DNA from 3 places in the Kosakonia beeri genome. Region 1 is predicted to be linked to each of the others. Evidence: predicted binding sites of a transcription regulator. Region 1 holds the regulator's gene; each other region holds the start of a gene.
The links. The regulator LexA, encoded in region 1, represses DNA repair genes until DNA is damaged. The targets are predictions, from matches to a motif close to TNCTGTATGTACATACAGNA.

Region 1 (4,581 bases):
CGCGACCTCTTCCATCAGGGCTATCGCGTTTTGCTGCGCTTTATCGTGTGAGATTTTCTTGCTGCGCGCTTCGTCTTCAACTGCCCTGGCAATCGCTTTGGATGAAAGCAGCTTATTAAACAGATCCTGACGGGCAGGCAGGCGCGGCCCTACAGCGGCCAGACGCTGGCGGGCAAAGTGCATACGGGCGACACGTGCCAGTTTCTGCGCGATAATTTTGTCTGTGCCGTGTTCAGTCGCCATGCGACGCAGGGAAACTGGCGGCGAGAAGCGCACAAAGCTGTCGCGACCCAGCCAGGAGACAGCGAAGAATTTCTGAATGCCGTTAAGCATGCGCAACGGCGGATTCACCTCACCTTTTTCACGCCCAGGCGAGCGGCCAAACATCACCGACACAGGCACCATTTGCACATCCAGGTCTGGATGGCTGCGGTGTAAATCCAGATAGTCGTGAAACAGTTTGATGGACTCTTCTTTCGGCGTGTAATAGGTGAATACACGCGGTCCGCCGTGAATGAACACGTAGCGCGGCAGGAGCGCGCCGTCGATTTCCAGCGGTTCCAGCGGGTCTGGCAACTCATGTGCCAGGCATTGTGCGCGGAGTGTCAGTAAGTCCGCCTTAGAGTTGTAAGGCAGCACGTACATGATGGGGCGTGACGTATCGAGACCCAGTTCCTGTGCAGGTTCTGCGGGGATCGATTTACTTTTTACCAGCACGCTTAATGGTAAATTCAGTAATTTGTAGTAAATTCGTGGCCAGCCGGACATAAAGGATGTAAAGCCTCTGGTTAATAGTGCCATTGCGCCGCAAAGAATATCAGAAAGCGCGCATAATTTCTGTTGTACCGCTGCGTGCTTACATAGACATTGACGCTCATTACATAAAAAGGTTCTTTTTCATGGCTAATAATACCACTGGATTAACCCGGATCATTAAAGCTGCCGGTTATTCCTGGAAAGGGGTGCGCGCTGCATGGGTAAATGAAGCGGCGTTTCGCCAGGAAGCGATTGCAGTGACGCTGGCCATTATTATCGCCTGCTGGCTTGATATTGACGCGATCACGCGCGTGTTACTGATTGGTTCGGTTTCTCTGGTGATGATTGTGGAAATCCTGAATAGTGCGATTGAAGCGGTCGTCGATCGAATTGGTACCGAATTCCATGAGCTTTCGGGGCGTGCGAAGGACATGGGCTCTGCCGCCGTGCTGATGTCTATCCTGTTGGCGCTGTTTACCTGGATCTCGTTGCTTTGGTCATATTTTCGATAATGCTTCCGGAATTCGTTAAGAGCCTGGTTTTTTGCTTAAATTTGGTTCCAAAATCGCCTTTAACTGTATATACTCACAGCATCACTGTATATACACCCAGGGGGCGGAATGAAAGCTTTAACGGCCAGGCAGCAAGAGGTGTTCGATCTCATCCGCGAACGCATCAATCAAACCGGTATGCCACCGACGCGTGCGGAAATCGCACAACAATTGGGGTTCCGTTCCCCAAATGCGGCTGAAGAACACCTCAAAGCGCTTGCGCGTAAAGGGGTAATTGAAATAGTTTCCGGCGCATCGCGCGGTCTTCGCCTGCTGCTCGGAGAAGAAGAAGATCAAGGTTTGCCGCTGGTCGGGCGTGTTGCTGCGGGCGAACCGTTACTGGCACAGCAGCATATTGAAGGTCACTATCAGGTTGATCCCTCACTTTTTAAACCGCATGCGGACTTCTTGTTGCGCGTTAGCGGGATGTCGATGAAAGACATTGGCATTATGGATGGCGACCTGTTGGCCGTGCATAAAACGCAGGATGTGCGTAACGGCCAGGTTGTGGTGGCGCGTATTGAAGACGAAGTCACGGTAAAACGCCTCAAAAAACACGGTAACACCGTAGAATTGTTACCGGAAAACAGCGAATTCACCCCAATTGTGGTTGACCTGCGCGATCAAAACTTCACCATTGAAGGTCTGGCGGTCGGTGTCATTCGCAATGGGCAGTGGCTGTAACGCCCCGCTTATGTGCTGCGGTGCTGTTATACGCTCCGCAGCGTAAAACCTTTCTCCCCGACTGATTCCTACACGGCTATGTCATTGTTAAGTGCCTCCGATAAAGCGCTATGGCGACTTGCGCTGCCGATGATCGTCTCCAATATCACTGTCCCGCTGTTGGGGCTGGTGGATACAGCAGTGATCGGTCATCTCGACAGCCCTGTCTATCTTGGCGGTGTGGCGATTGGCGCAACGGCAACCAGTTTTCTGTTTATGCTGCTGTTGTTTCTGCGCATGAGCACGACCGGCCTTACAGCACAGGCGTTTGGTGCCCGTGACACTTCTGCACTGGCCCGCGCACTGATCCAGCCACTGCTGCTGGCTCTGGTCGTCGGTGTGCTAATTGCCATGCTGCGTACGCCGTTAATCGATCTTGCATTGCACATCACTGGTGGCAGTGAGGCTGTACTGGAACAGGCGCGGCGCTTCCTGGAGATCCGGTGGCTAAGCGCGCCGGCATCGCTGGGTAATCTGGTACTGCTGGGGTGGTTGTTAGGCGTGCAGTATGCTCGTGCTCCGGTGATATTGCTGGTGGTGGGCAATGCGCTGAACATTGTGCTTGATGTCTGGCTGGTGATGGGGCTGCACATGAATGTGCAGGGCGCAGCGCTGGCAACCGCGGTCGCGGAATATGCGACATTTGTCATTGGGTTGCTTATGGCGCGGCGCGTACTGATTATGCATGGCATAACGATTCCGATGCTGCGCCAGGCCTGGCGTGGTGGTGTCAGGCGGTTACTGTCGCTAAATCGCGATATTATGCTGCGCTCTTTACTGCTCCAGCTCTGTTTTGGCTCCATTACCGTTTTTGGTGCGCGGCTGGGGCCCGAGACGGTGGCGGCGAATGCCGTGCTGATGATGTTTTTGACCTTCACTGCCTACGCGCTGGATGGCTTCGCTTACGCAGTAGAAGCCCATTCCGGGCAGGCGTACGGAGCCAGAGACGGTAGCCAGTTAATGCATGTCTGGCATGCGGCTTGCCGTCAGGCCGGTTTGGTAGCGCTGGCTTTTGCGATGTTCTATGCGCTGGCAGGGAAGCACCTCATTGCACTGCTGACCTCGCTGCCCGCGTTGCAACAATTGGCCGGGCTCTATCTGTTCTGGCAGGTGATCCTGCCGGTGGTCGGCGTGTGGTGTTATCTGCTGGATGGCATGTTTGTCGGCGCGACGCGAGGAGCGGAGATGCGAAACAGTATGGCTGTTGCTGCCGCAGGGTTTGCCCTGACGCTGCTGACCCTCCCCGTGCTGGGTAATCATGCTCTGTGGTTATCGCTGGCGGTGTTTCTGGCGCTACGTGGGCTAACACTGGCGTGGCTGTGGCGGCGTCACTGGCGCAACGGCAGCTGGTTTTCTGACACTAGGCATTCCTGACAGCGCTTATCGCTCTTTATTCTCCTCGATTTTTAATAATGACTCTCGCCTCGTTTCCACTGTCCGGAATGCCCTGGATGGTTAAAGATTCCGAATGTATCCCGAAGGTCGATATTCCTGACTACAATTATCAGTACGTTCAACACAACGAGAACGTAACTTTTAACCGAACGATAAGGAGTCAATGATGAATAAAGACGAAGTCGGCGGTAACTGGAAACAGTTTAAAGGTACTGTTAAAGAGAAATGGGGCAAACTTACCGATGACGATATGACCGTCATTGAAGGTAAACGTGATCAACTGGTTGGGAAAATCCAGGAACGTTACGGTTACGCGAAAGACCAGGCCGAGAATGAAGTGAAAGACTGGGAAACGCGTAACGATTATCGCTGGTAGCCGACAACACTGACCCTCAATGTGTTAACCCTCTGACGGCTCCTGCCCAACGGTACATGGATGTACCTCCCAGCTTTTGGTGAACTCAGAACATTCAGAGTATCATCCCGTTATTAATCTAAGATCGCGCTTAGCGTGGTTTTCTCTTCACCATTATGCTGTGATCATGATGACAATGATCGGGATGACGGCAGGATTCTACTTCCACACAGGCCGCACATAAGCCATGTGCTTCCAGAACATTGTGACGCAGTGCAAAGCCCATCTTTGCCGCCAGTGCGTGCATAATATCCTCAACGCCCTCCGCCTGTTCCTCTTTCACAGACCCGCAGCGATCGCAAATGAACATAGCAGACGTATGTGTGGGTTGATCGAACAAATGGCACAGTACATAGCTGTTGGTCGATTCGACTTTATGAACAAACCCTTGCTCCAGCAGGAAATCCAGCGCCCGGTAAACCGTCGGCGGTTTAGCCTGCGGCTCGTTCACGCGCAGCAAATCGAGCAGATCGTAAGCGCTGATCGCCCCCTGTTGCAGGCTCATTAATCGCAGCACTTCAAGGCGCTGAGGGGTCAGGCGCACGTTGCGCTGCGCGCACAGCTTTTCAGCCTGCACTAACATCTCTTGCGAAGTGGTGTTGTCCATAGGCGCTCTCAGTTGGTAAAACAATAAACCGCTACTTTACCATGTTCGGCGGTAAACGCCGAGATCGCGACCTGGGATCTCTTTTTCGCCAATATATTCACGAAACTTCTACCTTCTTCTATAAATAAATAGTG
Region 2 (4,581 bases), 120 kb from region 1:
GCCACGGGTCTTCAGGCCGCAATCCGGGTTCACCCACAGGCGCTCAGCCGGGATACGCTGGGCAGCTTTCTGCAACAGGGCTTCGATCCACTCCACGCTCGGGACGTTTGGCGAGTGAATATCGTACACACCCGGCCCGATTTCGTTCGGATACTCGAATTCTTCGAACGACTCCAGCAGTTCCATATCGGAGCGGGAGGTTTCGATGGTGATCACGTCGGCATCCAGCGCCGCGATCGCGTCCATGATGTCATTAAACTCGCAGTAACACATGTGGGTGTGGATCTGGGTTTCATCTTTCGCCACCGCCGCATTGATACGAAAAGCGTCTACACCCCAGGCCAGGTAGGCATCCCAGTCGCTGCGACGCAGAGGTAACCCTTCGCGCAGGGCCGGTTCATCAATCTGGATGATACCAATGCCTGCGGCTTCCAGATCCGCCACTTCGTCACGCAACGCCAGCGCAATCTGTTTAGCAATGGTTTCACGGCTCACATCTTCACGTGGGAACGACCAGCAAAGGATGGTAACCGGGCCAGTCAGCATGCCTTTTACCGGTTTGTCGGTCAGCGATTGTGCATATTTCGCCCACTCAACAGTAATGGCCTCCGGACGACTGACATCACCAATGACCACAGGCGGTTTTACACAACGCGAGCCGTAGCTCTGCACCCACCCGTTTTGCGTAAAGACGAAACCGTCCAGATTCTCACCGAAATATTCCACCATGTCGTTACGCTCGGCTTCGCCGTGAACCAGCACATCCAGTCCCAGACGCTCCTGCTCGACAATCGCCTGTTTAATATGCTCAGCGATACCGGTACGGTAGTTGCCCGCATCCAGATTGCCTTTTTTGAAGTCCAGGCGCAGGCCGCGAATCTCTGTGGTCTGCGGGAAAGAGCCGATAGTGGTGGTTGGCCACGCAGGCAGATTAAAACGTGCCCGTTGTGCTTTGGCGCGTTCAGCGTAAGGGCTGTTACGCTGGCTGTCCTGGGCTGTAATGGCGGCCAGGCGTTGCGCTACTGCACTGTTATGTACACGGGTTGAGTGGCGACGAGCCTGAATCGGCGCGCTCCAGGCCTGTAATTCTTCGGTGTTGCCGCTGTTCAGCGCATCACGCAGCAGTGCCAGCTCTTCACATTTTTGCAGCGCGAAGGCAAACCAGCTTTTCACTTCAGCATCGAGGCGGGTTTCTACACTCAGATCGATAGGGCTGTGCAACAGCGAGCAGGAAGAGGCCACCCACAGCGCACGTTTACCAACGATGTCTTTAATCTGGGCATATTTTTCCGTCAAATCAGCGCGCCAGACGTTACGGCCATTCACCAGACCAGCGGACAGCAGCCAGTCGGCTGGCAAGCGTTGGTGTAGTTCCGCCACGTTGTCCTTGCCGTGCACCAGATCAACATGCAGGCCCTGTACCGGCAGCGCAGCGATGATGTCGAGGTTCGGCGTCACGCCTTCGAAATAGGTGGTCAGCAACAGCTTCAGCTGGCCTGCCAGCGCCTCGTAAGCGGGTTTATAAGCATCCAGCCAGGCCTGCGGCAGCTCCAGCACCAGCGCTGGCTCATCAATTTGCACCCACTCAATACCGCGTTTCGCCAGCTCGCCAAGTACTTGCTGATATACCGGCAGAATGTCCTGCAACAAGCTTAAACGGTCAAACTGTTCGCCTTTCACTTTACCCAGCCACAGGTAAGTGACCGGGCCAAGCAGAACCGGTTTCACGTTGTGGCCAAGCGCCAGCGCTTCGTCGACTTCATCCAGCAACTGGGTCCAGGTCAGTTTGAACTGCTGGCCTTTGCTGAACTCTGGCACCATGTAGTGATAATTGGTGTTAAACCATTTGGTCATTTCCGCCGCTGCCGCCGGCTCGCCGGTCGGGGCGCGGCCACGGCCAATACGGAACAGGGTATCGATATCCACAGCGCCGTCGGTGTTCTGATGACGAGCCGGCACATTGCCTAACAGCAGGCTGGTGGTCAGAACATGGTCGTACCAGGCAAAGTCGCCGACCGGCAGCAGATCGATGCCAGCGGCGTGTTGCTGCGCCCAGTGGCGGGCGCGCAGCTCGCGGCCTGTCGCCAGTAATTCTTCACGGGTGGCTTTACCCGCCCAGTAGCTTTCTTGCGCTTTTTTCAACTCGCGACGCAGGCCAACGCGAGGGAAACCGAGGGTGTGATTAAGAATTGTCATTTTTAGCCTCTTCAATAGGTTAATCCAAAGGATTTCGGATTAAGGGAAGGCGGCAAACTCAGGGAGCCCCAGGAGCTTACTCAAGTAAGTGACTGGGGGACGTGAGTGAAGCCAACGCACCATTAATTCGAAAGACGAAGGATTTTGGACGTCCAGATGTTTACACATCCATATTGTGAAGGTACTGTATATTCCTCAAGCGCAAATTGTTCATGCCGGAGTGAAGGACTTTCATGATCGAGATTAAACACCTGAAAACGCTACAAGCGTTACGGAACAGCGGGTCTCTCGCGGCGGCGGCGGCAACGCTGCACCAGACACAATCCGCCCTTTCCCACCAGTTCAGCGATCTGGAACAACGCCTTGGCTTCCGTCTATTTGTGCGAAAAAGTCAGCCGCTGCGTTTTACCCCACAAGGGGAGATCCTGCTGCAACTGGCGAACCAGGTGCTGCCGCAAATCAGCCGTGCATTGCAATCCTGCAATGAACCACAGCAGACCACGTTGCGCATCGCCATTGAGTGTCATAGCTGTATCCAGTGGCTGACCCCGGCGCTGGAGAACTTCCGCCAGCACTGGCCGCAGGTGGAGATGGATTTCAAATCCGGCGTGACCTTTGATCCCCAGCCCGCACTGCAGCAAGGCGAGCTCGATCTGGTCATGACCTCCGATATTTTGCCGCGCAGTGGGTTGCACTACTCACCGATGTTCGACTTTGAAGTCCGCCTGGTGCTGGCGCCCGATCACCCGCTGTCAGCCAAAGCGCGTATCACACCGGATGACATTGCCAGCGAAACGCTGCTGATTTACCCGGTCCAGCGCAGCCGTCTTGATATCTGGCGCCACTTCCTGCAACCTGCCGGGATCAGCCCGTCGCTGAAAAGCGTTGATAACACTCTGCTCTTAATTCAGATGGTTGCCGCGAGGATGGGGATTGCGGCACTGCCGCACTGGGTGGTGGAAAGTTTTGAACGCCAGGGACTGGTAGTAACCAAAACCCTGGGAGAGGGATTGTGGAGCCGGCTGTACGCTGCCGTACGCGATGGCGAGCAGCGCCAGCCGATCACCGAGGCGTTTATTCGCTCAGCGCGGAATCACGCTTGCGATCATTTGCCGTTTGTACGGAGCGCGGAGCGACCCAACGCCGATGCACCCACAGCGAGGCCATTATCACCGCCCCACCAATAATAAAGCCCGGCCAGTGTGGCTGTTCCTGCCAGATAGCGAGGTTAACCAGTAACCCGGCAGGAACATGCACATTGTTCATAATGCCGAGCGTACCCGCGTCCACCTGCGTGGCGCCATAGTTCCACATAAAATAGCCCAACCCGGACGCCACCACACCCAGCCATACCAGTACGCTCCACTGTAACGTGGTGGTCGGCAGTTTTTGCGGATTGCCCAACAGGAACCAGGCCACAACAGCAACCACAAACGCGCCGAGATAGAACCAGGCAAAGGCATTATGCTGCGGCATGGGCCGCGTCTCCATCAACCGCTTATAGCCGACCATGCCAATAGCAAAACTGATGTTCGCCAGTTGCACCAGGATCAGGCCAATCCAGAAGTGATCGCTCACTTTGTCATAGCGAATAATGGCTGCGCCAATCACTGCCAGCCCGGCGCTAAGCGCATAGCTCCAGCGCGGCCCACGTTTGCTCAGCAGGTCGTAAATCAGCGTCACGTATAACGGCGTAAAGACGGTAAACAACAGGAATTCCGACACCGTCAGATAGAGATAGGCCTGGAAGCTGAACAAATACATGATGCCCAGCTGCATGGCGCCCACCAGCATATACAGGCCGATCGTCTTCAGGCTGTACCCGCGCGTACGCAGGAAGGGTAAAAACACCAGCGCCGCCAGTCCCACGCGCATCAGAACGGAGAAGTAGCTGTCGACATGGCCTGCGAGGTATTCGCCAATCAGGCTAAAAGAAAAGGCCCACAGAATTGTGGTAATGATCAGTAACGCCACAATGAATGTCTCTCAGAATAGTGAGCACTCATTGTAGCGAACTCAGTTGCGCAAAGTTTGAGTATTTGGTTGACAAGTGGTCACTTTAAAACCACTTATCAATGTCAGTCGAGAAAGAGTTTGCGCAGATAATTCGGCACCGCGTTATCGGCATTGGTGCCGATTACTTCCAGTTCGGGGTGCAATTCTTTAAGGCGCTGATGCGCATTACCCATAATGCAGCCTTTCCCGGCCATCGACAGCATTTCAGCGTCGTTCATACCATCGCCAAAGGCGATACACTCTTTCAGGCTGTAACCCAGCGCACCGGCCACGGCCTCCAGTGCATGGCCTTTCGACACGCCGCCAGCCATCACTTCCAGACAGGTCAGTGTTGAGAAGCTGACGTTAACACGATCGCCCCAGCGCGCA
Region 3 (4,581 bases), 1.2 Mb from region 1:
CTGCGCAGTTACCGTTGGCGGTAACGGGTTCACAGAGTGCCATTCAACCGTTGATCGTCGGTGAGAATGCGCGTGCGTTGCGCCTTGCCGAACGCCTGCGGCAGCAGAACTGTTGGGTGACGGCGATCCGCCCGCCTACCGTACCGCCCGGCACAGCGCGCCTGCGTTTAACCTTGACGGCGGAACATCAGGCTCAGGATATCGATCGTTTACTGGAGGTGCTGCATGGCGGTGAATAAACAGGCCGTGGCCGCCGCCTTCGGCCGGGCTGCACAGAGTTATGCCCGCCACGATGCGTTACAACGCCTGAGCGCCGATCTTCTGCTGTCGAAACTTGGCGACTACACAGCAGATAACGTGCTGGATGCCGGTTGTGGACCGGGGACAATGAGCCGTTACTGGCGCGGGCAGGGCAGTGATGTCACGGCCCTGGATCTCTCTGCCAGCATGCTGGATGAGGCGCGTCGCCAGTACAGCGCGCAGCAGTATGTGACGGGCGATATCGAAGCACTGCCCTTTGGCGATACCGCGTTTTCACTGGTATGGAGCAATCTTGCGGTGCAGTGGTGTAACGATTTGCATCAGGCGATCGCTGAATTATACCGCGTGACGCGCCCCGGCGGTCGGGTGGCGTTTACCACACTGGTGGACGATTCTCTGCCGGAGCTGAATCAGGCATGGCAGGCTATCGACAGTGCTCCGCACGCGAACCGCTTTTTAAGTCTTGCTGCGATCCAACAGGCGTTACAGGGCTGGCGTTTCGATGCCGGGACGGAGCGAATCACACTCTGGTTTGACGATGCCGCCAGCGCGCTGCGTTCGCTAAAAGGTATTGGCGCAACACATTTACATGCGGGCAGGCAACAGGGACTGACGCGCGGCAAATTGCAGCGTTTACATCTTGCCTGGCCGCAACAGCAGGGTAAATGCCCGCTGAGTTACCATCTTTTTTGGGGAGTATTAACACGTGACTGAGCGTTATTTTGTCACCGGGACGGACACTGAAGTCGGTAAAACCGTGGCAAGTTGTGCCTTGCTACAAGCGGCGAATTTACGTGGATTACGCAGCGTCGGTTATAAACCGGTAGCCTCCGGCAGCGAGATGACGGCGCAAGGGCTGCGCAATAGCGATGCGCTGGCGCTGCAGTACTACAGCAGCCTGTCACTGGCCTATGATGCCATTAACCCGTACACCTTTGCGGAGCCGACCTCACCGCATATTGTCAGTGCGGATCTCGGGCAACCCATTGAGGCATCGGTGATGTCTGCCGGGCTGCGGCGGCTGGAAATAGACGCCGAATGGCTACTGGTGGAAGGTGCCGGGGGATGGTTCACGCCGTTGTCTGAAACCCTGACCTTTGCCGACTGGGTCGCGGCGGAACAGTTGCCCGTGATCCTCGTGGTAGGGGTCAAGCTGGGCTGTATCAATCACGCCTTGCTGACGGCGCAGGCGGTGCAGCAGGCGGGATTAACGCTGGCCGGCTGGATAGCCAACGATGTGGTCGAGCCGGGCAGGCGCCATGCGGAGTATATGGCAACGCTTCGGCGGATGATCCCGGCACCGTTGATTGGCGAAATCCCGTGGTTTGCCCATGCAGCGGAAAGGGAAAACACAGGCCACTTTCTTGATCTCAGTGTCCTGCGCCCGGCGTCATCCAGTGCGAAAGCATCTGGTCATCCAACTGTTTGATATCCCCCCCGGCGACACTGCGCCCGCGGTGCAGCAGGCAGAAGCGATCGGCGACACGGCGAATAAACGAAAGCTGCTGCTCCGCCAGTAAGACGGTCATGCCGAAGTCCTGGTTGAGGCGCACAATCAGGTTGCCCAGTTTATGCACAAATGCCTGGCCGAGCCCACGCGTCGGTTCGTCCAGGATCAGCAGGCGCGGGTGGGTCACCAGCGCCCGCGCCAGTGCCAGTTGATGCTGGTTATCTTCTGATAATGCCGCGCCGCGCTCTTTTCGTAGCGCATAGAGCTCCGGGAACAGATCGTAAATATCCTGGCTTACGGCGCTGCGTGGCTCACCGCCCGCCAGCATCGCAATGTGCAGATTCTCTTCGATGGTCAACTGTGAAAATATCCGTTTGTCTTGCGGCACATACCCCATGCCGATGGCGCACCGGTGTTCCGCCTGCAGGCTAAGCAGATTACAGGGCGGCGCGCCAGCTTCCTGCCAGATCATGCTGCCACTCTCCACGGGGAGATAACCGGTGATGCAGTTGATGAGGGTGGTTTTGCCCATACCTGGCAACCCAATCACCGAGGTGCAGACGCCTGGGGTTAAATCGAGGTCGATGTTCCACAATGTATGCTGGTTACCGTAATACTGGTTAATTGCACGTAAGCTCAACATGGCCTGTTCCTTATCTCGGTCGGGTGACACTCAAACTCTGCAAAAGGCTTGCCAGAACGGTATAAAGACTTTTTTTTCGGATATGGCCGATCTCGCTGGCATTTAAAACGTGATGAGGAACAATCCCAGCAAAAAATGCTGCACTTTACCGGTGCTTGTAGTGATGAGTTGTGGTGCAGAAAAACCGCAAATTGTGAGGAGGATCGTCCGGGGATCTGGCGCTTCGTTAGCTGAAAATCAGCAAAAAGAAGTGATAAAAATTTTTTAGCGACCCTGATTTGGGACGACATGGGAATTTGGCGGAAGGCGGGGTATACGGCCTGGCGGCAGTTATCCACTATTCCTGTGGATAACCTTGTGTATTAGAGTTAGAAAACGCGTGGCAAGCGAGAAGGGACGCGGCTTGCGCCTGAATTGGTGCGAAACGCGGCTTTTTGTAATTATACTTATATTTCAATGCGTTAAATAAAATCAATGCCTGTAAGAAAAGTGTCATTGGCTGCCACAAAACTTTCACTGGCTGGCTTGACAATTGTTAAAAGAGAAAATCTTCTGGGGATAACCTGCAAGACCTGGTGTTTTATCTTATCCGCGTTGAAATTTTAGCGAGGAACATACCCCAGGCGCATGCGTAGAGCACATAAAGGATTTTGCTACTGTTTTTACATACAGTATTATTTATTGGCAAATCTGCGGAGGGTGAGTAAAATGTGTTACCTGCCCGCTCATTCCTTCATCAGGTAGCCGTTCATGAGTAAACCGTTCAAACTGAATTCCGCTTTTCGCCCGTCCGGCGATCAGCCAGAAGCTATCCGTCGTCTCAAGGAAGGTCTGGAAGACGGTCTCGCCCACCAGACGCTACTTGGCGTAACCGGTTCAGGGAAGACGTTCACCATTGCGAACGTGATTGCCGATCTGCAGCGTCCCACGATGGTGCTGGCACCGAATAAAACGCTGGCCGCCCAGCTGTACGGCGAAATGAAGGAGTTTTTCCCGGATAACGCCGTCGAGTATTTTGTCTCCTACTACGACTACTATCAGCCAGAAGCCTATGTGCCCAGCTCCGACACGTTTATCGAAAAAGACGCCTCGGTAAATGAACATATCGAGCAGATGCGTCTGTCGGCAACCAAAGCCTTGCTGGAGCGGCGCGATGTAGTGGTGGTGGCATCCGTTTCTGCCATTTACGGCCTTGGCGATCCGGATCTGTACCTGAAGATGATGTTGCATTTAACCATCGGCATGATCATCGACCAGCGTTCGATTCTGCGCCGGCTGGCTGAGCTGCAATATACCCGTAACGACCAGGCTTTTCAGCGCGGCACTTTCCGCGTACGTGGCGAAGTAATCGATATTTTCCCGGCAGAATCGGACGATCTGGCGCTGCGTGTGGAGCTGTTCGACGAAGAGGTGGAACGCCTGTCGCTGTTTGATCCGCTGACCGGCCATGTGGAAGCTACCGTACAGCGTTTCACGGTCTACCCCAAAACACACTATGTGACGCCGCGTGAGCGGATAGTACAGGCGATGGAGGAGATCAAAGACGAGCTTGCCGATCGCCGTAAATCGCTGCTGGCGAATAATAAACTGCTTGAAGAACAGCGCCTTAGCCAGCGTACTCAGTTTGACCTGGAAATGATGAACGAGCTGGGTTACTGCTCCGGTATTGAAAACTACTCCCGTTATCTCTCCGGGCGTGGGCCGGGCGAACCGCCGCCGACGCTGTTTGATTATCTGCCTGCGGATGGTTTGCTGGTAATCGATGAATCGCACGTGACCATCCCGCAAATTGGCGGCATGTACCGTGGCGACCGGGCGCGCAAAGAAACGCTGGTGGAGTATGGCTTCCGTCTGCCCTCCGCGCTGGACAACCGCCCGTTGAAATTTGAGGAGTTTGAAGCGCTGGCGCCGCAATCCATCTACGTCTCGGCGACGCCGGGGAATTACGAATTGGAAAAATCTGGCGATGATGTTGTTGATCAGGTGGTGCGTCCGACCGGACTGCTCGATCCGGTGATTGAAGTGCGCCCGGTGGCAACACAGGTCGATGATCTGCTGTCGGAAATCCGTAAGCGTGTGCAAATTAACGAACGCGTACTGGTCACCACGCTGACCAAGCGTATGGCAGAAGATTTAACCGAATACCTTGAAGAGCACGGCGAGCGCGTTCGCTACCTGCACTCCGATATCGACACTGTCGAACGTATGGAAATTATCCGCGATCTGC

Region 2: the regulator LexA is predicted to act here: its motif matches at 2,379-2,398, upstream of metR (HTH-type transcriptional regulator MetR).
Region 3: the regulator LexA is predicted to act here: its motif matches at 3,009-3,028, upstream of uvrB (excinuclease ABC subunit UvrB).

Annotation. Positions count from the first base shown of each region.
Region 1 is NZ_CM135106.1:4,566,861-4,571,441, reverse strand. It holds gene plsB (glycerol-3-phosphate 1-O-acyltransferase PlsB) at 1-768, opposite strand, end outside; gene ACUY4S_RS21640 (diacylglycerol kinase) at 900-1,268, shown strand; gene lexA (transcriptional repressor LexA) at 1,377-1,991, shown strand; gene dinF (MATE family efflux transporter DinF) at 2,070-3,404, shown strand; gene ACUY4S_RS21625 (CsbD family protein) at 3,592-3,801, shown strand; gene zur (zinc uptake transcriptional repressor Zur) at 3,932-4,447, opposite strand.
Region 2 is NZ_CM135106.1:4,690,457-4,695,037, forward strand. It holds gene metE (5-methyltetrahydropteroyltriglutamate--homocysteine S-methyltransferase) at 1-2,196, opposite strand, end outside; gene metR (HTH-type transcriptional regulator MetR) at 2,430-3,383, shown strand; gene ACUY4S_RS22185 (carboxylate/amino acid/amine transporter) at 3,271-4,170, opposite strand; gene yigL (sugar/pyridoxal phosphate phosphatase YigL) at 4,275-4,581, opposite strand, start outside.
Region 3 is NZ_CM135106.1:3,338,745-3,343,325, reverse strand. It holds gene bioF (8-amino-7-oxononanoate synthase) at 1-239, shown strand, start outside; gene bioC (malonyl-ACP O-methyltransferase BioC) at 226-975, shown strand; gene bioD (dethiobiotin synthase) at 968-1,690, shown strand; gene ACUY4S_RS15835 (ABC transporter ATP-binding protein) at 1,632-2,354, opposite strand; gene uvrB (excinuclease ABC subunit UvrB) at 3,105-4,581, shown strand, end outside.